3 regions of the Azospirillum sp. A29 genome follow, and region 1 is predicted to be linked to each of the others. Evidence: riboswitches for the same ligand, from Rfam matches in the RefSeq annotation. Region 1 holds a riboswitch; each other region holds the start of a gene.
What was found. Region 1 has a riboswitch for thiamine pyrophosphate ahead of thiC (phosphomethylpyrimidine synthase ThiC). Riboswitches for the same ligand answer to the same signal wherever they lie in the genome.

Region 1 (7,642 bases):
AGCGCCTGCGCGAGATCGACCGCCGCATCCGTTTCCTGAACAAGCGGCTGGAATCGGCGGTGGTGGTCAATCCGCAGGACCAGAAGAATCGCGAACAGGTCTTCTTCGGCGCCACCGTCACTTATGCCCGCGAGGATGGAGCGGAGAACACTATCACCATTGTCGGCGCCGACGAGGTCGACCCCGACCGCGGCCATGTCAGCTGGATTTCCCCCATGGCCCGGGCCCTGCTGAAGGCGCGGGAGGGCGATCTGGTGGATGTCCGCACTCCGGCGGGACTGGAACAGGTCGAAGTGCTGGAGATCCGGTACGCGGACTGACGGAGGGGGCGGCGACCCGCCCCCTGCCAGATCTCACTCTGCCAGATTTCACTCCGCTGCCGGCTGGTAGATTTCCCCGCCCGACTGGCGGAACTTCTCCGACATCTCGGCCATGCCGGACTCCGCGGCGTCACGGATTTCCTGCGTGATCTTCATCGAGCAGAATTTCGGCCCGCACATCGAGCAGAAATGCGCGGTCTTGGCGCCTTCCGCCGGCAGGGTCTCGTCGTGATAGGCCATCGCCGTGTCGGGATCGAGCGACAGAGCGAACTGGTCGCGCCAGCGGAAGGAGAAGCGGGCACGCGACATGGCATCGTCGCGCAACCGCGCCGCCGGGTGGCCCTTGGCGAGGTCGGCGGCATGGGCGGCGATTTTGTAGGCGATGACGCCGGCCTTCACGTCGTCGCGGTCGGGCAGGCCGAGATGCTCCTTCGGCGTGACGTAGCAGAGCATCGCCGTGCCGAACCAGCCGATCATCGCCGCACCGATGGCGCTGGTGATGTGGTCGTAGCCCGGCGCGATGTCGGTCACCAACGGCCCCAGCGTGTAGAAGGGCGCCTCGCCGCACAGCGCCAGCTGCTTCTCGACATTGTGCTTGATCTTGTGCATCGGCACATGGCCCGGCCCTTCGATCATCACCTGCACGTCGCGCGCCCAGGCGATCTTCGTCAGTTCGCCCAGGGTCTCCAGCTCGGCGAACTGGGCGGCATCGTTGGCATCGGCCTGGCTGCCCGGCCGCAGCCCGTCGCCCATCGAGAGCGCCACGTCATAGGTCCGGCAGATCTCGACGATGTCGGCGAAATGGTCGTAGAGGAAATTCTCGCGGTGATGCGCCAGGCACCATTTGGCGATGATCGAGCCGCCGCGCGAGACGATGCCGGTCACTCGCTTGGCGGTCAGCGGGATGTGGGCCAGCCGCAGGCCGGCATGAATGGTGAAGTAATCGACGCCCTGTTCCGCCTGTTCGATCAGCGTGTCGCGGAACAGCTCCCAGGTCAGATCATCGGCCTTGCCCTTCACCTTTTCCAAAGCCTGATAGATCGGCACGGTGCCGATCGGAACCGGGGAGTTGCGCAGGATCCACTCGCGGGTCTGGTGGATGTCGGCGCCGGTGGACAAATCCATCACGGTGTCGGCGCCCCAGCGGATCGACCACACCATCTTCTCCACCTCCTCCTCGATGGAGGAGGTCACGGCGGAGTTGCCGATGTTGGCGTTGATCTTGGTCAGGAAGTTGCGGCCGATGATCATCGGCTCCGACTCGGGGTGGTTGACGTTGGACGGGATGATCGCCCGCCCGCGCGCCACCTCGTCACGGACGAACTCCGGGGTGATGAAGTCGGGGATCTCGGCACCGAAATCCTCGCCGTCGCGCGTGGCATCGAGCGCTGCGGCGCGGCCGAGATTCTCGCGCACGGCGATGTACTCCATCTCCGCGGTGACGATGCCGGCGCGGGCGTAGGCCATCTGGGTCACCGCACCGCCATCCTTGGCGCGCAGCACGCCGTTGTCGGCGGTCTCGACATCGCCGCGCGCCAGGATCCAGTCACGGCGGTGCTTGGACAGGCCGGCCCGCACGTCGATGGCGACCGACTCGTCGGTGTAGGGACCGGAGGCATCATAGACGGTCAGCGGCGGCTCGCCGCCCGACAGCGCGATCTCGCGCAGGGCAACGCGCAGATCGGTAAAGCGCGTGCCGGGCACATGGATTTTCCGCGACGACGGCAGCGGGCCGGTCGAAATGCGGATGGCGTTCTCGTTGAAGTCCTTAGGCATTGGGTTTCTCCGTCGGAGTTGGGCGGACAAACCCGGGACTGCGGACGGAGGTGCGGTATCTTCGTGCGGGCCGTTTCGGAATGGTGTCCCCGGCATGGCGGGGCCGATACGGCCGGACGGGGCGAGATTCGGCCCGTCACGAGGTCCCTCCCTTCGCCGGTATGACCCGGATCAGGTTCGAAGGGTCACCACGCTGCCGGCTTGCGCATCGCGCCGTCCGGCCGTTGGTATCTCAGCCCCCTGTCGGGACCCCCCTGGAATGCGGCCCATCCTGCCGCCGACGGACGGTCGTGTCAAAAGGAAAGCGCTGCGGACGGTCCGCCTGCCATATTGTGGAAACGTGCTACATCCAGCGTTTTGACCGCACATAGACCATTGGCAGCAAGGCCGACAGCAGCATCAGCCCCAAGGCGCTGGCATAGCCGAAGGGCGACTGGCTGCCGGGCATGTCGGTGAAGTTCATGCCGCCGATGCTGGCGACCAGGGTCGGCGGATAGAGCAGGACGGTCAACACCGACACGATCTTGACGATCTCGTTCTGCTCGACATTGATCTGGCCCAGCGCGGTGTCGAGCGCCAGGGCGACCTTGCCGGAGAGGAAGCGGGCATACTGGTCCAGCCCGCGCAGATCCTGCAGCGTGGTCTTGGCCCAGCGCCGAGTCGCCTTGCCGGCGTTCCAGCCATCGCCGCGCGCCAGGAAGTCGGTCATGCGGGTGAGGCTGGCCAGACTGATCCGCGCCTTGCCGATCAGGTGGCCGGCATGGCCGATGCGCTTCAGCGTCTGGGCGTCGTCCAGCGTCTCGCCGCGGGAGCGCAGCTTGCGCCCACGGAAATAGCGGCGGTTCAACGCATCCATCTCCACCCCGGTCCGCCGCAGCACGACCGACGTGCGGTCGATCATCCCGTCCACCAGTGCGGCCAGCACCAGTTCGCCGCGGGATGCGGAGACCTGCCCATGGGTGGCGCGGCGGCGGAAGGCCAGCAGCGCCTGCGGATCGATGTCGTGGATGGTCACCAGCCGCCGGCCGGCCAGCACGAAGCTGACGGTGGCGATGCGCGGCTCGTCGGTGTCGGCCCAGACCAGGGCGGTGACGGTCATGGTCAAGGCACCGCCGGCAACGCGCAGACGGCTCGACTCCTCGATCTCCGCCATCTGCTCGCGGGTGGGCAGGCCGGTGCCGATCAGCGCCTCCGCCCGCGCCAGCTCGTCGGGCGTCGGGTTGATCAGGTCCAGCCACACGGCGGACTCGGGGAACGGGACCGACTCGTCCGCGGCCTCCCTGTCCCAGCGCAGCAGACCGCCGTCATTGACGAAGACATGCAGCAAGGCTGTGCTCCTTGCATGGGCGCGGTTCGGGCGCCCAGCCTAGGTCACCCGGCCACCGCGCCGCGGTTTCGCCGGGGGCGGAGCCTTTTCCCCATCGAGGTCGAGCGTTGCGCCCTCGTCCTTCAGCGCCTGCTCCAGCTTGCGGCGGAAAGCACCGCCGTCCCGCTTGGCGTCGAGGAAATGGCCGACCGCCTCCTTCGCCGCGTCGCTGTCATAGGGGACCTTGCCCAGAGCAGCCAGTCTGGCACGCTCCACCAGCTTCGGGTCCATCCTCTCCCGGATGGCCTTCATCTGGCGAAGCAACTCCTTGCGTAGATCGCTCATCGCCCCCCCTTGGCGGTCCCCTATAGACGGCGTCAGGCCTTGCCGATCAGGGTGCCGGCGCCGCCTTCGGTGAAGATCTCCAGCAGCAGCGCATGCGGCACGCGGCCATCCAGGATAACAGCGGCATCGACGCCCTGCTCCACCGCGCCGATGCAGGTCTCGATCTTCGGGATCATGCCGCCCGAGGCGGTGCCGTCGGCGATGGCCTTGTGGGCATCCTCCAGCGACATCTTCTCGATCAGCTTCTTTTCCTTGTCGAGCACGCCGGCGACGTCGGTCAGCAGGAAGAAGCGCGCCGCCTTCACCGCCGCCGCGACCGCGCCGGCCGCCGTGTCGGCGTTGATGTTGTAGGTGTCGCCGTTCACGTCGAAGCCGACCGGCGCGATCACCGGGATGATGTCCGACTGGGCGAGCGCGTGCAGGATCTGTGGGTTCACCTTGTAGGGCTCGCCGACGAAGCCCAGGTCCAGCACCCGCTCGATGTTGCTGTCTGGATCGCGCTGCACGCGCTCCAGACGGCGGGCGGTGATCAGGTTGCTGTCCTTGCCCGACAGGCCGACGGCACGGCCGCCGGCGCCGTTGATGGCGGCGACGATCTGCTTGTTGATGGAGCCGGCCAGCACCATCTCGACCACCTCGACCGTCTCCTTGTCGGTGACGCGCAGGCCGTCGATGAAGCTGGACTTAATCTTCAGCCGCTCCAGCATCTGGCCGATCTGCGGGCCGCCGCCATGGACGACCACCGGGTTGATGCCGACCTGCTTCAACAGGACGATGTCGCGCGCGAACAGCTCCGCCAGGCTGGCGTCGCCCATGGCGTGGCCGCCGTACTTGATGACGAAGGTGCTCCCGGCATAACGGCGCATGTAGGGCAGCGCTTCGGACAGGGTACGGGCCTTGGCGAGCCACTCGTCACGGGTGGGAGTCTGCACGGGAGGATGCCCTTTGTCGGGGTGGAGTGTCGGGCTTCTTTAACGGAAAGGCCGGCCGGTTGCCTAGGGGGCAATTTAACGGTCACACACCCCCGTGACGGCCTCCCGCGGCTGCGGTGGCCGTGCCGCCGGCCGGACGCCACAATCCGGCCAGCCGCGTCATCGGCTGCGTCAGCGCGGTCACCGCCACCGCCATCAGCACCATCGCCGAGAAACAGGGGCCGGACAGCACGCCCGCCTCCAGCAGGACGGTCAGGACGATGACCTCCATCAGCCCCTTGCACGGCATCAGCGTGCCGAGCCGGAGCGCATCGGGCCAGGGCTCCCCGGTCCAGCGGGCGGGCAGCGTGGTGCCGGCCATCTTGCCGGCGACGGTGGCGAGGCTGGCGAGGGCGAAGACGGTCCATTGCGCCGGATCGTCCAGCGTCAGGTTCACCTTCAACCCGGTCAGGGTGAAGAAGAAAGGCAGCAGGATCAGCGTGGCGAAATGCTCCAGCCGGTCGAGGATCGCCGCCGCATAGCGGCGCGGCATCGCACTGCCGGCGATGAAGGCACCCAGGATGTAGTGCAACCCGATCAGTTCGGTCACCGCGGCCGAGGCCAGCAGCGCCGCGCAGGTCACCACCACAGCGGTGTCGCCCATCCGCCCATCCGGGGCCACCCGCTCCAGCAGGCGGTCGAGCAGCGGGCGCACGAGCAGGACCGTCGCCCCGACATAGGCGAAGCCCAGCAGGCCGACTTTCGCCACCGCCCAGGCATCGCCGCCGCCGTTCCCCCCATCGGCGGTCGACCAGGCCAGCACCGCGGTGATCAGCAGCCAGAGCAGCGCGTCATTCACCGCGGCATAGCCCAGCGCCAGCCGCCCCACCCGGTCGCCCAGCAAATCCATCTCGCGCAGGATGGCGCCCAGCACCGGCAGGGCGGTGACGCCGACGCAGATGCCGAAGCCGGCGGCGAACAGGCCAGGGGTGGCGTGCTTTCCGGTCATGGCGGGAAAGGCGCCGGCCAGCCACCAGCCCAGGGCTCCGCCCAGCAGGGTCGGCACCAGCATGCTGGACAGTGCCACGGTGGCGAAGGCCCCGCCCCTCCCGCGGAACTCGGCGGGATCGAGATGCAGGCCGGTCAGGAAGGCGAAGAACACCACGGCCATCAAGGCCAGCCCGGACAAGGGCGCAAGCGCCGCGGGCGCGAACAGAACGCCCCAAAGATCGGGGACCAGCCGGCCGAGCAGCGACGGACCCAGCGCCACCCCGAACAGGATCTGGACCACCACCATCGGGGCGATGTGACGGCCGCCGCCGAGCCGCCACAGCAGAAACGGCCCGGCGATCAGCAGCAGGGCCTGCATCAGGAACAGCAGCGCGGGAGAGAGACCGCCCATCGCCGCCGCCCCTTATTCGGCGCCGAGGGCGAGCGCCGCCAGACTGGCGCGCAGCTCCGCGATGCCGGTGCCCTTCTCGGAGCTGGTGACGTGGATGTCGGGGAAGGCTGCCGGATGCTTCTTCAACCCCGCCTGGGTTTCACGCCGGATCCTGTCGAGATCCGCAGCCTTGACCTTGTCCGCCTTGGTCAGCACGACGACGTAGGGTACCGCCGTACGGTCGAGCATCTCCATGATCTCATGGTCATGGGGCTTCATCCCATGGCGCGAATCGATCAACACCAGCGCCCGGCGCAGGGTGACCCGGCCGCGCAGGAAGCGGCGGACCATGTCGTTCCACGCCTCCACCTTCTCCTTCGATTCCTTGGCATAGCCGTAGCCGGGCATGTCCACCAGCTTCAGACGATTGCCGAGGTTGAAGAAGTTGAGCTGCTGGGTGCGGCCCGGCGTGTTGGAGGTGCGGGCCAGCGTCTTGCGCCCGGTCAGCGCGTTGACAAGGCTCGACTTGCCGACATTCGAGCGGCCGGCGAAGGCGACCTCCGGCAGGTCGGCCTCGGGCAGCTGGTTCAGCGCATTGGCGCCCCAGACGAAGTCGCACTCCTTGGCGAACAGCAGCCGGCCGGCCTCCAGCGCGGCCTCGTCGAAGCCGGCAACGATGCTGGGGGTGTCGGGGGTCGGCGTGGCGGAGCTGGTCATGGCGGTGCGCTTTCGTTTTGGTCGGCTAGATCGGATCGCGTAAAATCGGACTCGATTTGAAGCGTGAATCCGATCGTCAAACAAAGGCTTATAGCGTCATCCGTTTCAACAAACGGATGACGCTATAAAAAACATACCGCCGGCAGAGGCCCGTCAAGGGTCTTTGCCGGCGGCAGGTCTCAGACATTCGGCAGAGGCTGAAGGATCAGGCCTTCACGCCCATGCGCTTCATGATGGTCCACTGCTGCAGGACCGACAACGTGTTGTTCCAGGCCCAGTAGATCACCAGACCGGCCGGGAAGCCGGCGAGCATGAAGGTGAAGACGATGGGCAGGAACTGGAACACCTTCTGCTGGATCGGGTCCGGCGGGGCCGGGTTCATCTTCTGCTGGAACCACATCGTCACGCCCATGATCAGCGGCCACAGGCCGAGATGCAGCATGGCGGGCGGGTCCCAGGGGATCAGGCCGAACAGGTTGAAGATGGTCGTCGGATCGGGCGAGGACAGGTCGTGGATCCAGCCGAAGAACGGCGCATGCCGCATTTCGATCGTGACGAACAGCACCTTGTAGAGCGAGAAGAACACCGGGATCTGGATCAGGATCGGCAGGCAGCCCGACACCGGGGAGACCTTCTCGCGCTTGTACAGCGCCATCAGCTCCTGGTTCATGCGGGCCTGATCGTCGCTGAACTTCTCGCGCAGCTCCTGCATCTTGGGCTGCAGGGCCTTCATCTTGCTCATAGCCTGATAGGACTTGTTGGCGAGCGGGAAGAAGACGGCCTTGACGCAGACGGTCAGCACCAGGATGGCGATGCCGAAGTTGCCGATGATGCGGCCCAGGAAATCCAGTGCGTAGAAGAACGGCTTGGTCAGGAAGTAGAACCA
Region 2 (7,642 bases), on a different replicon from region 1:
ACCAGCCCGGCCATCGGCAGCCCGCGCGGCACCGCCCAGCCGAACAGCACCGCCGCCGGCACTCCGGCCAGCCCGTTGGAGCCCCCGGTCAGCTCCGGCAGGTTGACCGCCAGCAGATGGAGGACCTGGGCGATGCCGAGAGTCGCCAGGGCGAAGTAATGCGATTCCAGCCGCAGCACCGCCAGACCGACCGGCAGGGCCAGCAAGAGCGGCACCAGCATCGACAGCGGGAAGGTCGCTTCGACACCGAGCCCGTAGCGGCTGCCGAGGATGCCCGTCACATAGGCGCCGACGCCGAAGAAAGCGCCCTGGGCCAGCGACAGCGCACCGCCGAGCCCGAAGACGATCTGGAATCCGAAGGTCGCCAGCGCATAGACCCCGGCGACGGTCAGGACACGCAGGCCGTAGGGGGACGCGAAGGCCAGCGCGTAGATCAGCAGGGCAAGCGCGCCAGCGATGAGAATGACTGCCGGCCGACGTTCACCCACGGCGCCGCACCGCTTCGCCGAACAGCCCTTGCGGGCGCAGCACCAGAATCGCCAGCAGCGTCAGGTACAAGGCCCCCAGCGCCGCCGGGTAGGACAGCACCGACGATACGCCCACCTCGAACAGCGCGATCAGCAGGGCGCCCACCACTGCACCCGGCACGGAGCCCCAGCCCCCGACTGTTACCGCGATGTAGGCCTTCAGAATCAGGTCGCTGCCCGAAGTCGGCGTGACGAAATAGCGGTTGGCCAGCAGCAGCCCGGCCGCCCCGGCGCAAGCCGTCCCGATGGCAAAGGTCACCAGGATCATCGCGGTGACCGGCACGCCGCAGGCCCGCGCCATCTCCGGGTCCTGCGCCGTGGCGCGCAGCCGGCGGCCGAGCTGCGTGCGGGCGAACACCCATTGCTGCGCGCCGATCAGCAGCCCCGCCACCGCGACGATGGCGAGCGACTGCTCGGGCACCGCCAGCCCGGCGATGTGCAGCGTGTCGTCGCCGAACAGTGGCGGTGCGGCGCGCGGCTCCGGCCCGAAGAGGGTGGCGGCCCCGTTCTGCAGGATGATGCCGACCGCAATGGTGCTGATGAAGACCGAGACCGGCGGCCGGCGGCGCAGCGGCAGATAGGCCGCCAGCGCCAGCAGCAGCCCCAGCGCCGCCATCAGCACGAGAACCACCGGCAGCAGGACGATGCCCGGCAGCGGGATCAGCGGCGCCGCCGCCACCGCCAGCAGCCCGCCGGCCATGACGAGATCGCCCTGGGCGAAATTCACCGCCGAGGTGGCGTTCAGCACCAGCACGAAGCCCAGCGCCACCAGGGCATAGGCCGCCCCCAGCGCCACCCCGTTGACCAGCAGTTGAAGCGCCGCCATCCGCTCACTTCGCCGCAAGCGTCGGGTCGTCGTACCGCTTCACCAGCACCGGCACGCGGCTGGCCCCGTCATAGCAGACGATGACGGCGGAATGGGCCATGTTGCCCTTGCCGTCGGACTTGTAGGTCATGGCGAGGCCCTGGAACGTCTCGGCGGACAGCGTCTTGCGGATGGCGTCGGGCGACCGGGCGCCAGCCTTCACCGCCTCCAGAACCATGGACATGCCGTCATACTGGCCGAGCGCGAAGGCGTCCGGCTCCTTGCCGAAGGCGGCGCGGTAGGCGTCGGTGAAGGCCTTGACCTCCGGCGTGCCGCCCGAGATCGGCGAGGCCGCGGTCTCGGCACAGACGCCCTTCAGTTCCGCCGGTTCCAGCAGGGCGGCGGTGCTCGGCTGGTGCATGGCGGAGCCGGCGACGATGGGCAGGGTCACGCCGCTGGACGCCGCCTGCCGCAGCAGCAGCGCGGTCGGGCCGGAATGCAGGTGCAGGACCAGCACGTCCGGCTTGGCGGCGAGCGCCTTGGTCAGCACCGGCAGCAGATCCTTGGCCGCCGGGTCCACCCCCTCCTCGAAGACGGGCGTGACGCCCAGCGCCTTGAAGGCGGCGTCGAGATGGGCCTTGCCGCTCTGGCCGTAGGCGGTGGTCTGATAGATGACGGCCGGCTGCCGCTTGCCCAGCTCCTCCACAACATAGCGGGCATGGGCGGCCTTGGTCACCGCGTCGCCGGGGAAGAAGCGGAAGACCCAGGGATTGCCCTGCTCGGTGATCGAGGCGGTGCCCGACACGGTGACCAGCGGCAGCTTCAGCTCGCTCGCCAGCGGCAACATCGCCAGCATCTGGGTGCCGAGCATACTGGCGGCGACCGCCCCGACCGTGCCGCGGCCGGCCGCGCGCTCCAGCGCCGTCACCGCCGCCTCGGGCGAGGTGCCGGTGTCGACGACCTCCGAGGCGATGGCGACGCCGGCCGGCGTCTGCTTCAGCGCCAGGACGGCGCCGTTGCGCTGGCTGGTGCCCTCCAGCGACAGGAAGCCGGTCAGCGGCACCAGCACCGGGAAGGACAGCGTGTCGTCGGCACGGGCGGCGGACGACAGACAGGACGATGCGGCCAGCAGGCCGATCAGAATGGAAAGCGTGCGCCGCATGACCGATACTCCTCGACACGCGCCGGCGATCAGGGCGACGCGGAGGGGACGGGGCGCTTTGCAGCAGCTTTCAGCGGGTCCGTCGGGTTCCGGTCGGCTCCCTTCGCCGGCATGACCCGGATCAGGTTCGATGGGTGTTGTCTCAGCCCCTACGGTTGCCGAACCGGCATCCGCACGGGCACCCCAGCCGTGAACAGGCGGCGAGAGTGTCGCCGCCGGCCCCGTCCTGTCAAGAACCCAACCGGCGGCGCGCCACCATCGTTTCACGATGCAGGATGTAGAGCCCACTGCCGATGATGACCATGGCGCCGGCCAGGACCGGCACCGTCGGCAGGTCGCCGAACACCAGCCAGCCGAACAGGCTGGCCCAGACCATGCCGGTATATTCGAAGGGTGCCACCACTGCCGGCGGCGCGCGCCGGAAGGCCTGGGTCAGCAGGACCTGCGCCCCGGCGCCGATGGCCCCGACCAGCGCCATCAGCCCCAGCGCGAAGACGGTGGGCGCGGTCCAGACCGGCACCGTCAGCGCCCCACTGACCACCGTCGTCGTCAGTAGCAGGTAGAGCACGATGGAGGCGCTGGTTTCCGTCCGCGACAGACCGCGCACGGCCAGTGCGGCCAGCGCATAGAACAGGGCGGCGCACAGCCCGACCAGCACCGGCACCAGCGGCGCCCCGGCCGACGGCTGCGCCATCACCACCACGCCGCTGAACCCGACCACCACGGCGGCCCAGCGGCGCCAGCCCACCGGCTCGCCCAGCAGCGGCGCCGACAGCGCGGTGATGAACAGCGGACCGGCGAAGCTCAGCACATAGACGTCGGCCAGCGGCAGTTCGCGGAACGCATAGAAGAAGCATCCCATGGAGATCAGCCCGGCGAAGGCGCGCCAGACATGCCCCAGGGGCCGCCGCGTCCGCATCGCCGCGATCCCGCCGCCGCATGTCAGGGTGTAGCCGCCCACCAGCAGGAAGGCGACCAGCGAACGCACGAACATCAGCTGCGGCACCGGGTAATCGGCGGTCAGGAATTTGATGAGCGTGTCCATCGCCGCGAACAGCAGGATCGCGCCCAGGAAGCAGCCGACGGCGTAGGGAACCGAATCGGTCTCGGCGGGCAGCAGGTCGGCGGTTTCGGCGTCGGTCATTGAATCGGTTCGGAACGGCAATGGCGGGGGCTGCCCACATTATGGGCAAATGCGCCCGCGTCCCAATGCCGCAACCGCAGGTCTGCTAGGCGCAGCCAAGGTCAAGGGTCGGCTCGTGCGCCGACCTCGCCTCACCGCGTCAGTACCATCACCAGCCGTTCGACCGGCGCATCCTTCACCAGATGCGAGTCGACGATCTCGTCGATGTCCTCCGGGGTTTCCGGCCGGTACCAGATGCCTTCCGGATACACCACCATCAGCGGCCCGGCGGAGCAGAAGCCGAGGCAACCTGTCATCGCCATGCCGACATCGGTCAAACCCTTGCCCTGGATTTTCTGATCGAGCCGCTGCCACAGCGGATGTGCACCCTTGGCGGCGCAGCTGCCGCGCGGATGGCCGGGCGGACGCTGCTGGGCGCAGCAGAAGACGTGGTGGCGGAAGGTCTGCGGGATGTCGAGCGGCATCGGTCATGCCCCATAGCCATAAAATTTCTATGGATAAGAAGGATGCCAGAATGCTGCGTTGCGGCAAGACTTTTTGTAATCCTTCCAACTCCTGGCAGCGGTTGGATTCCTGGCGCCATGAAATGCTTGGTCGGCAGAGCGTTGGCGGTTAAGAATCCCCGGCAAGGGGCAATCCAGGAGACGCCGGTGCTGCTGAGCGGATCGGGGAAGGGCCAGCCGGGCGCGGTGCCGGGCTGGGTCGGGTATGCGCTGCTGCCGGTTCTCAACCTCGTCGCGGCTTTCGTGCTGTCGGGGCTGGTGATCCTGGTGATCGGCGAGAACCCGGTGGACGTGCTGTCGCTGCTGGTGTCGGAGGCCCTGGGATATCCCGAGGCCATCGGCTACACCCTCTATTACACCACCGACTACATCTTCACCGGGCTGGCGGTCGCCATCGCCTTTCATTGCGGGCTGTTCAACATCGGCGGCGAGGGGCAGGCCTATCTGGGCGGGCTCGGCGCCGGGCTGGTGGCGCTGGCGCTGACCGGCTGGCCCTGGCCGGTGGTGGCGGTGCTGGCGGTGCTGGCGTCGGCCCTGTTCGGTGCTGCATGGGCCTTCATCCCGGCTTGGCTCCAGGCCAAGCGCGGCAGCCACATCGTCATCACGACGATCATGTTCAACTTCATCGCCGCGTCGATCATGACCTGGCTGCTGGTGGACGTGCTGATCCGCCCCGGCAGCCAGTCGCCGGAAACCCGCGAGTTCGATCCCGGCGTCTGGCTGCCGTCGATGGACCGGGCGCTGGGCTGGTTCGGCATCGCCATTCCGGCCTCGCCGCTGAACCTGTCCTTCCTGTGGGCGCTGGCCTGCTGCATGCTGTTCCACATCTTCCTGCGCCGGACCCGCTGGGGCTACGAGCTGCGCACCGTCGGCCGGAACGAACGGGCGGCGGTCTATGCCGGCATCTCGCCGGCGCGCAACATCGTCATCGCCATGCTGATCTCCGGTGCGCTCGCCGGCTTCGTCGGGGTGAACGAGATTCTGGGCGTACAGCACCGGGTGATCCTGAACTTCACCGGCGGCGTCGGCTTCGTCGGCATCGCCGTGGCGCTGATGGGGCGCAACCATCCGGTCGGGATCATTCTGGCGGCACTCCTGTTCGGTGTTCTGGCGCAGGGCGGCGGCCAGCTGTCCTTCGAATATCCGACGATCAACCGCGAGCTGGTGATGGTCATCCAGGGGCTGGTCATCCTGTTCGCCGGTGCAATGGAGAATTTGTTCAAGCCGCAGGTGGAGGCCCTGTTCCGCCGCCGCGGCGCCGCCGCCACCGCAGATGCCGCAACCGGGGGGAAGGGCTGAGCGATGGAGGACGCGCTTCTTCTGGCGCTGCAACTGCTGGGCGCCACCATCCGCGTGGCGACCCCGCTGGTGCTGGCTGCCTTCGCCGGCATGTATTGCGAGCGGGCCGGTGTGGTCGACATCGGGCTGGAAGGCAAGATGCTGGCCGGCGCCTTCTTCTCCGCCGCCGTCGCCTCGGCCACGCTGAACCCGTGGCTGGGACTGCTGGCCGGCATTGCCGCCGGGGTGGCGCTGGCGATGGTCCATGGCTTCGCCTGCATCACCCACAATGGCAATCAGGTGGTGTCGGGCATGGCGATCAACATCCTGGTCGCCGGGCTGGCGCCGACGCTGGCCTATGCCTGGTTCCAGCAGGGCGGCCAGACCCCGCTGCTGCCCAACCAGGCGCGCCTCCCCGCGGTGGAGTTGCCGGGGGTGGAGGCGCTGTCCGGCGTTCCGGTCCTGGGGCCGGTCTACCGCGAGTTGCTCAACGGCAACAATGTGCTGATCTGGTTGACGCTGGTCTTGGTGATCGCCACCCATTGGGTGCTCTACCGCTCCCGCTTCGGGCTGCGGCTGCGGGCGGTGGGCGAGAATCCGGCGGCGGTCGACACCGCCGGCCTGTCGGTGGCGAAGCTGCGCTATCAGGCGCTGCTGGTCACCGGCATCCTGACGGGCATGGCCGGCTCGTATCTCTCCACCGGCCATGGCGCCGGCTTCGTCCGCGACATGACCGCCGGCAAGGGCTATCTGGCGCTGGCGGCGCTGATCTTCGGCAAATGGCGGCCGGGGACGACCCTGTTCGCCTGCCTCCTGTTCGCCTTCACCGACGCGGTGCAGGTCCGCCTCCAGGGCGTTGTCCTGCCGGGCATCGGCGTCATCCCGGTGCAGTTCATCCAGATGCTGCCCTATGTGCTGACCGTCCTGCTGCTGGCCGGCTTCGTCGGCAAAGCCATCGCCCCCAAGGCGAGCGGCATCCCCTATGTGAAGGAACGCTGAGCCGATGGCCGACATCGCAGAGCTGCCCCAGCTGATCGAAGCGGCCCGCGCCGCGCGCGGGAACGCCCACGCCCCCTATTCCAAATTCAAGGTGGGTGCAGCGATCCTTGGCGAATCGGGGCGCATCTTCGCCGGCTGCAATGTGGAGAACGCCGCCTACCCACAAGGGCAATGCGCGGAATCGAGCGCCATCGGCGCCATGGTCACCGCCGGCGACCGTCGCATCCGCGCCATCGTCGTGATGGGCGGCGAGGCGGGCGCGGAGGAGATCTGCACCCCCTGCGGCGGCTGCCGCCAGCGCATTCGCGAATTTGCATCCCCGGACACGCCGATCCACATCTGCGACCCGGCCGGCCTGCGGCGGACTTTCGCACTGGAAACCCTGTTGCCCGAATCGTTCGGCCCCACCAATTTAGCCTTCTGAGCGGAGTTTCCCGACATGACCGCAGCCCGCGCCGCCGCGGACATCCTCCACCGTGCCTCCGGCCATCGGCCGCGGGTCGGCATCGTGCTGGGCTCCGGCCTGGGCGGCATCGCCGACCGCATCGCCAACGCGGTCGCCATCCCCTACACCGACATCGCCGGTTTCCCGATCCCCAGCGTGTCCGGCCATGCCGGGCGACTGGTGGTGGGACAGCTCGGCGGCGTCGAGGTCGCCTGCATGCAGGGCCGCGTCCATGCCTATGAGGGCAACGGCTTCGATGCGCTGAAGACCGCGGTGCGGGCGCTGAAGCTGGCCGGCTGCGACACGCTGGTGCTGACCGCCGCCGTCGGCTCGCTCCGGCTGGAGGTCGGACCCGGCCGGCTGATGGCGATCAGCGACCATCTGAACCTGCTGGGCAGCAACCCGCTGACCGGCCCGAACGATGAGGCCTTCGGCGAGCGCTTCCCCAGCATGACCGACGCCTGGAATCCGGAGCTGCGCAGCCTCTTGAAGGAGGTGGCGGCCGGCCTGTCCATCGATCTGGCGGAGGGCGTCTATGCCGCCTATCCCGGCCCGTCCTTCGAGACGCCGGCCGAGGTGCGGATGATGAAGCTGCTGGGCGCCGACGCGGTCGGCATGTCCACCGTTCCCGAATGCATCGTCGCACGCCATTGCGGCCTGCGGGTCGTCGGCTGCGCCGTCGTCACCAATCTTGGCGTCGGGCTCGGCGACGGGCCGGTCGACCATCACCAGACCCTGACCGCCGCCTCGGCGGCAGCCGCCGACCTGGAGCGCCTGCT
Region 3 (7,642 bases), 820 kb from region 1:
GTCGCAGCGCTTCCGACGCCTGTCCAAATCCTGTTGTTGCCGATGTCAGCGTCCGGCCCGACCCAGCCAGTCGATCCCACCCTTGGGCCTTTGGCCAGCGCTGGCGGTGCCCCGAACCGTCGCCGCACGGGATGGCGGCGGTGGTGGCACCGGTTCGCTGGCAAGCCAGGACGCCTGCCCTTCGGCGGTTCGGGCAGGTGCCGGAACCGATGGCGGAGAGGCTGGGCTGGATGGATTTACCGCCGCAACCTGCGGCAGGGCCGGTGCCAGGGGACCGGGAGAGGAAGAAGCTTGCGAAGTCGGCGGCGCCAGCGCCGGCCGGGAAGGTCGGGCCCGCAAATCGGCCGGACGTGGCGGCGCGCCGTCGGCCTGAAGCGGCTCGTCGCTCCGCTCTGACGCATCGTCGCCCCAGCCGTCGGATATGCCGTCGTCGTTCGGCACTCCCCAGGCCATTGCGGCAGGCTGTCGCAGGCGGGGAGCGTCGGCGGCTCCCAGCCAGGACGGACGCTCGTCATCCGACAGCGGGCCGGTCTGGGTGTTTAACTGCCGGGCCTGCTCGCGAATTTCCAGCAGGGTGGTGACCGCCAATTGCAGCAACGGCGCCAGCACCATCGGGTCGGCCATTTCCTCGGCGGTCAGTGCGGCAAAACGGTCGCGCACCGTCTCCACGGCCTGCTCCACGCCATCACGCAGGGCGCCGGCCTCGTGGGCCAGACGCTCCAGATCCTCGCGCAATGCGGAGATTTCACACGCCTGCCGCAACTCGTGAAAGCCGATGCCCGCCCCCGGCACGGGTGCGGATCGCCGGTCGCGTGACGAACCAAAATCGTGAGGCATCCTGGCCTTACCCCGGTTCCAAGCCCAGCTCGATGAAGACGTCCGACCCGTCGGAAACGGCCGTGTCCACCCTTATGGCAACCCGCGCAACCGACAGGCGGTTCCAAAAGCCAACGTCATGGCGCCATTTGCCGGAGCGTCGGCGAAGTTGCCCGGCGTCACGGATGGGTTCCGGATCGGGCAAGACTGTTTAGCGCCGTTGATGTCGTTTGGAAACCGTTTGCGCGTGATGGCCGCTTGTACTATTTTTTCGGCCCCAGGGGAATGGATTCCTTGCGATCCAACATCCAGGCGCTTCCCCGTCGCCATTTCATCTTGCCGGAATCCCATACGGTGTCGATCGACCGCTCGGAACTTGAACGGCTCCTTGCCGATCGCCCGGCTGGCAACCGCAGCGCCATGCAGGCGGTGCGCGAAAGCTATGCCGATATCGGGCTGATGCGCGAGCGCGGCCTGTCCTGGGCCGAGATCTCCGATCTGCTGGCCAAACTGGGGGTGGCTGCCCGCGACAACCAGCCGATCTCGCCCGTTACCCTGCGCTCCGCCTTCTTCCTCGTCGGAAACGAAGGGCGTGGCGAGGCCGCCGGCGACCATGGCGCCGCAGCCCTTCCTGCCGAGACCCTGGCAGCCGTCCATAAAGCCGCCCTGTCCGCCGGCTTGAAGGAAGAGGCCGAAGATGCGGATGAGGGCGGCCCCGAGAAGGACGGCGGGGGCGACACCGGTGTTGAGCCCGTGACGGAGGCTGCCGACTCCGATGTGGAACTGCTGACCGAGACGGCCGGGCTTGATGGCGAGCTTGATGGCGAGGCTGCCCAGGCGAACGCCGTCGCGGAAGAGCCGCTGACGCAAGAGCCCGCGCCAGAAGAGGGCGAACCAGCCCCGAAAGCCGTCGAGGAATCTTCACAACCCGCCTCCCCTGCCCTGGACCTGCTCGCACCGGCGACCGCCGTTGCCGAAGATCGGCCGGCAGAGGATGAGACCGGAACCGGGGAGGATGAAACGCCTCCCGAACCCGCAATGACCAGGCCGGAACCGCAGCCGGCTTCCCATCGGACGTCCACGGCGGTTGCGCGGGGCACCGGCTCTCCTGTATTCCCACCGATGCCTGCCACGATGACCCAAGACGACTCAACAAACGCATACTGGAAAGGCGATCGCATGCTGGGCACGATCTTCGTCCTCAATGACCGCGGCGGCGTCGGCAAGACGCTGCTGTCCCATCACCTGATGGCGACCGCCATGCTGGAAGGCCTGCAGCTGAAGGTCGTCGAGTACGAGGTGAACGAGCGTCTCGCCCGCCTGTTCGGCCCGGACGTGGTCGAACACCGCCGCATCACCCAGGACTTCATGAACATGATGGGGTCCGGTGACGGCTTCTACGAGTTCTGGGACCTGATCGGGCCGGAATTGCAGCGCGGCGGCCGTCTGTATGACTTCGGCGGCAACATCTCGCAGTGGTTCTTCAACTGGGCCGAAGTGTCGGGCTTCGACTATTACGTCGGCGAAGGCGAACGGCTGACCTTCATGGTGCCGGTGACCGTCGATCTCGCCTCGCTGTCCACCGGCATGACGACGCTGGAGCGGGTGGCGACCATCGCCCCGAAGGCCAAGCGCGTCCTGGTGGAAAACGGCTTTTCCGGCCCGTTCTCCCAACTGGAGGACAGCCAGTATGCCCGCCGCAAGGCGGAGATGGTGGAGCGCGAGGGCCTGCAGGTCATCTCCATGCAGCCCTGCACCGCCCCGGCCTGGGCGCGCCTGACCGGCCACCGGCTGGATCAGGTGGCGACGATGACCCGCGAGGATCTGGTGAAGCTGGGCATGACCCCGCCGGTCGCCTCCCGTTCGCTGATCATCATCCACGAATGGCTGCGCAACATGCGCCAGTCGCTGTCGCCCTACCTGCACGACGCCTTCCGCCAGACCCCGGCCACCGCCAAGGCGCGCTGAAGCCTGGGAACGCGCTGAGACGGACCTTCACGAAAAGCCCTTCTTCCCAGGTGGAAGAGGGGCTTTTCAATATCTGCGGGGTGCTCTTCTACGCTGCGCTTTGGGCCGGGCTGGCGCTGTAGAGATCTTCCTTCACCGGGGCCACCGACCGCACCTGATAGCCGGGCCGGGCACTGAAGCGGCGGTTGGCACGTTCGCCGGCCTCGCGGTCCGACTCCGCCCAGACGAGATACTGGCGCCCCCGTGCCCATTCGACGGCCAGAGGGTGCGCGGCATCGATCTCACCGATCTGCTGGTTCACCACGGTGACCAGCCATTCCTTGTCGCCGGGATTGCGCCGGTCGGTCAGGATCAGGATCTGCGGACGACGCTTCGACTGCGCTTCGGTCAGGCGTTGCTGCACCTCCGTCTGCTTTTTGCGCAGCTCCACCATCTCCCGGGTCAGTTCCTCGATCTCGGCGTGGAGGGTCTCCTCCTCCCGATGCAGGCGGTGGATGGTGGCATCCAGCTTGTCGAGGTTGTTGCGGACACCGCGGACGCGCTGGCGCGCCTGCGACACCCTCTGCTCGACGCTCATCAGGATGTTGCCGAGCCAGGCACCGATGGCGACGATGGCCAGGACGATGATGAAGTTGATCATCATGTGACGCCGCCCGCCTTCGCCCGGGCGGTGGCGGGCGGCGTCGGCACGCCCTTGCCGGCGGCCTTGCCCCCGGCCCGCGCATCGCCGCGCATGAACGTCTTCTGGAAACCCATTTTGAACGGAAAGGCCACATCGCACATCTGCTTGGCCTCGTCGAAGCTGGACGCCCAGACCTCGGCCACGTTCGTGCATCGCCAGATGGGGTTGACCTGCGCCCGTTCACCGGCGGCGCGGGCGGCGGCAGACGCCTTTTCCTGCGTCACCGTCGCGACGAATTTCATCAGTCCGGCCTGCGGGTCGCCGACCTCATGCACGAACATCGGCGGCTGGTCGGACAGATCCCGGACCTGCTTTTCCGCCTTGCGGATATCGCTTTCCAGCCGGTTGCGGTCGGAAGACTGGCTGTTCCGGCGCTGGACCAGATGGTTCACCCGGTTTTGCAGCTCCTGCGCCTCCGCATGCAGGACGTAGATGCGGTTCTCGACCTGATCCAGACCGCTGCTCTTTTCCATGATGTTCGGCAGGAAATCCTTCAGCATCATGGCGACCGGGACGGCAGCCAGCATGATGATGACGATGGCGATCAGGAACAGCGTCGTGTTCGACATCCGCCCGCCCGTCCTCCTACCGCGAATCCTGCCCGCAAATCCCGCCGAAGCCCGCATCACCCGACACGGAAGCTGCACCGGCGCAGTGGAAGAGAGAATCAACGAACAATCCGACCCCGTCAACGAATCGTCACGGGTTGGTTCGAAATTCGTCGGAATGAGTCTCTCGGCTGCGGGTCAGGACAGCGCCATCCTTTAGGACATGGCAATCTCCGCCACCCGCTTCACCGCATCCCGCACCGGTCCGGGACGCCGCTCGTCGCCGAGCGTGGTGAACCAATGGTCCGGCGGATTGCGGCCGGCGGCGCGGTTCCAGGTCAGGGCGCGCAGCACCGCCTCCGCCTCCGCCGTCGGCCGCACGGCGGGATCGATACCGTTCATCACCGCCCAGATCCCGGCCCAGCAACGCCCGACCGACCAGGGGTTATAGCCTCCGCCACCGACCACCAGAACCCGCGGTGCCAGGGGAAGCAGCGCCGCCACGGCATCCCACAGCGCGCGGTTGGACAGTTCCAGCCGGCTCAACGGATCCTCGGCCAAGGCATCGGCGCCGGTCTGGATCACCATCGCCTGCGGACGGAAGGCACGGGCCAGCGGCAGGACCGCCGCCTCCATCACATGCTCCATCTCACTGTCGTTGAAGCCCGGCGGCACCGGCAGGTTGCGGGCCATGCCGCCGGCGCGGTCCTCCACCTTGCCGGTGTAGGGCCAGCGCCCATCCTCATGGATGGACAGGGTCAGCACCCGGTCGTCGTCGGCAAAGGCCTCTTCCACCCCGTCGCCATGATGGGCGTCGAGATCGACATAGAGAATCCGCTCCAGCCCATGGTCCAGCAATTCCAGAATGCCGAGAACCGGCGCGTTGAAATAGCAGAAGCCGCTGGCCCGGTCGCGCCGCGCATGATGCGTCCCGGCAGCCGGCGCATAGACAAGACCGGCGGGCCGGTCGCCGAGAATCCTGGCCGCCTGCAACGCCGATCCGCTGCTGTGGGCCGGTCGCCGGTACATTTCGGCGAAGACGGGATTTTCCAGCTTGCCCAGATTATGGCGGGTGGCGGTCGCCTCGTCGACGCGCTGCTCGGCCTCCGCCCGCTTAAGCGCGGCGATGTAGTCGGCGGTATGGAAGCGCGCCAGTTCGCGTTCGCTCGCCACATGGGTGTCGAGATAGACCTCGTCCGGCAGCCAGCCCATGGCGCGGCTGAGGTCGATGGCGGTCGACACGCGCGGAATCGCCAGCGGATGCTTCGGCCCATAGGTCGAGCCGCGGTAGATTTCCCCGCCGATGAACAGCGGTGTGCGGAAGGGCGTGGTCAGGACGGGCACTCCTCGATGCCCGTCAGAAACTAAGTGCCGCGGCGGTGCGGTCAAGCCGCGCGCTTCCATATCCCGGAACCTGTATCCGGCAATGCTTGCGGTCACGGATCGTCCGCGCCTATAGTCGCCGCCTTCACTGGGGGGAGCCGATGGGCGGCTGAGAGGTCCTGTTGCAGGACGACCCCTGGAACCTGATCCGGTTCATGCCGGCGTAGGGATCAGTGATGCGGAACCGCACCCTCTCCATCTCCGCCACTCCACGATGCATGCCCGCGTGCCTGCGATGACGCCGCTTTCGGTGACCATCTCGCGCGCGCGGCTGACCTATGGCGGCACGCTGCTGTTCTCCGACCTGACGCTGGAGCTGCCGGCCGGGCGGACCACCTGCCTGCTGGGGCCGAGCGGCGTCGGCAAGACCACGCTCCTGCGCATCCTCGCCGGTTTGGCTGAGCCGGAGCCGCCGACCGAGGTGGTCACCGGCGACCGGCAGCCGCTGGCCGGCCGGATCGCCTACATGGCGCAGCAGGACCTGCTGCTGCCCTGGTTAACCGTCCTCGACAATGTCCTGCTCGGCGACCGGCTGCGCCACCGCCGTCCCGATCCGGCGCGGGTGGAGCAGGCCCGCGCGCTGCTGGACCGCGTCGGCTTGGCGGGGCGCGAGCGCGACCGTCCCGCCGCCCTGTCCGGCGGGCAGAAGCAGCGCGTGGCGCTGGCCCGCACCCTGATGGAGGACAAGCCCCTGGTCCTGATGGACGAGCCCTTCTCCGCGCTCGACGCCATCACCCGGCTGCGCTTGCAGGAAACGGCGGCGGAGACGCTGGCCGGCCGCACCGTCCTCATGGTCACCCACGACCCGCTGGAGGCGCTGCGCATCGGTGACCGCCTGCATGTGATGACTGGCCGGCCGGCCGTCATGGGGCCGGCGCTGGAGCCCTCCGGCCCGGTGCCGCGCCGCGTCGACGATCCGGACCTGCTGGCGCATCAGGCCGAGCTGTTGCGGAGGCTGGCGGAATGAAGGCGCTGCTGCGCGGCGCGATCACCCTGCTGGTGCTGGTCGCCGGCTGGCAGGCGCTGGTCTGGGCCACCGCGCTGCCGCGCTACCTGTTGCCCGGTCCGCTGGCGGTGGCGGACGCCATGCAGCGGCAGGCCCCTCTGCTGTTGACCCATGGCCTGACCACGCTGGCCGAGATTCTGATCGGGCTGGTGGCCGGCGTGGCGCTGGGCGGGGTCAGCGCTTTGCTGCTCGCGCGGTTCCGGACGGCGCGGCGCTGGCTGATGCCGTTGCTTCTGGTCAGTCAGGCCATCCCCGTCTTCGCACTGGCGCCGCTGCTGGTGCTGTGGCTCGGCTATGGCATGGCGTCCAAGATCGCCATGGCGGTGCTGGTCATCTATTTCCCGGTGACGACCGCGCTGTTCGACGGGCTGCGGCGCACCGATCCCGGTTGGCTCGACCTTGCCCGCACCATGGGCGCCTCGCCCGCCGCGATCCTGTGGAGCATCCGCCTGCCGGCCGCCCTGCCCGCCTTCTGGTCCGGCGTGCGGGTGGCTGCCGCGGTGGCGCCCATCGGGGCGGTGATCGGCGAATGGGTGGGGTCGTCCTCCGGCCTTGGCTACTTGATGCTGCACGCCAATGCCCGCATGCAGATCGATCTTCTGTTCGCCGCCGTGCTGGTGCTGGGACTTTTCGCCGTCACGCTGTACGCCGCCGTCGATGCGCTGGCCCGCCGCGCCCTGCCCTGGCAACCCGATACCCAACCTGCCGAAGACGCCAACCCTTGAAGGGGGAGAGACAACCGATGAAGCATCTTTTCACAGCCGGCCTGATCGCCGCCGGCCTGATGACCTCGCTTCCCGCCCTGGCCCAGGACAAGCTGTCCGTGATGCTGGACTGGTTCGTCAACCCGGACCACGCCCCGCTGGTGGTGGCGCAGGAGAAGGGTTTCTTCAAGGATGCCGGGCTTGAGGTCACCCTGACCGCCCCGGCCGACCCCAACGACCCGCCGAAGCTGGTGGCGGCCGGCGGCACCGACATCGCCGTGTCCTACCAGCCGCAGCTGATCCTGCAGGTGGCGGAGGAACTGCCGCTGGTCCGCATCGGCACGCTGGTGTCCACGCCGCTGAACTCCGTCGTCGTGCTGCGCGACGGGCCGGTGAAGACGCTGAAGGATCTGAAGGGCCGCAAGGTCGGCTACTCCATTGCCGGCTTCGAGGATGCGCTGCTGGGCGCCATGCTGGAGAAGCAGGGGCTGAGCCTGAAGGACGTCGAGCTGGTGAACGTCAACTTCTCCCTCTC

Region 2: another riboswitch for thiamine pyrophosphate. It lies ahead of ABNQ38_RS29665 (ABC transporter substrate-binding protein); the one in region 1 lies ahead of thiC (phosphomethylpyrimidine synthase ThiC).
Region 3: another riboswitch for thiamine pyrophosphate. It lies ahead of ABNQ38_RS16945 (ABC transporter ATP-binding protein); the one in region 1 lies ahead of thiC (phosphomethylpyrimidine synthase ThiC).

The regions. Positions count from the first base shown of each region.
Region 1 is NZ_CP170466.1:1,273,200-1,280,841, forward strand. It holds gene greB (transcription elongation factor GreB) at 1-320, shown strand, start outside; gene thiC (phosphomethylpyrimidine synthase ThiC) at 369-2,096, opposite strand; TPP riboswitch at 2,228-2,362, opposite strand; gene ABNQ38_RS20890 (magnesium transporter CorA family protein) at 2,440-3,423, opposite strand; gene ABNQ38_RS20895 (hypothetical protein) at 3,463-3,747, opposite strand; gene argB (acetylglutamate kinase) at 3,780-4,679, opposite strand; gene ABNQ38_RS20905 (cation:proton antiporter) at 4,762-6,060, opposite strand; gene yihA (ribosome biogenesis GTP-binding protein YihA/YsxC) at 6,073-6,756, opposite strand; gene yidC (membrane protein insertase YidC) at 6,962-7,642, opposite strand, start outside.
Region 2 is NZ_CP170467.1:354,676-362,317, forward strand. It holds gene ABNQ38_RS29655 (ATP-binding cassette domain-containing protein) at 1-488, opposite strand, end outside; gene ABNQ38_RS29660 (branched-chain amino acid ABC transporter permease) at 481-1,353, opposite strand; gene ABNQ38_RS29665 (ABC transporter substrate-binding protein) at 1,358-2,494, opposite strand; TPP riboswitch at 2,576-2,690, opposite strand; gene ABNQ38_RS29670 (DMT family transporter) at 2,724-3,638, opposite strand; gene ABNQ38_RS29675 (ferredoxin) at 3,770-4,102, opposite strand; gene ABNQ38_RS29680 (ABC transporter permease) at 4,289-5,440, shown strand; gene ABNQ38_RS29685 (ABC transporter permease) at 5,444-6,418, shown strand; gene cdd (cytidine deaminase) at 6,423-6,842, shown strand; gene ABNQ38_RS29695 (purine-nucleoside phosphorylase) at 6,858-7,642, shown strand, end outside.
Region 3 is NZ_CP170466.1:450,582-458,223, forward strand. It holds gene ABNQ38_RS16915 (hypothetical protein) at 46-837, opposite strand; gene ABNQ38_RS16920 (hypothetical protein) at 910-1,686, opposite strand; gene ABNQ38_RS16925 (hypothetical protein) at 1,996-2,784, shown strand; gene ABNQ38_RS16930 (hypothetical protein) at 2,873-3,427, opposite strand; gene ABNQ38_RS16935 (hypothetical protein) at 3,424-4,035, opposite strand; gene ABNQ38_RS16940 (acetoin utilization protein AcuC) at 4,231-5,403, opposite strand; TPP riboswitch at 5,479-5,585, shown strand; gene ABNQ38_RS16945 (ABC transporter ATP-binding protein) at 5,633-6,364, shown strand; gene ABNQ38_RS16950 (ABC transporter permease) at 6,361-7,128, shown strand; gene ABNQ38_RS16955 (ABC transporter substrate-binding protein) at 7,146-7,642, shown strand, end outside.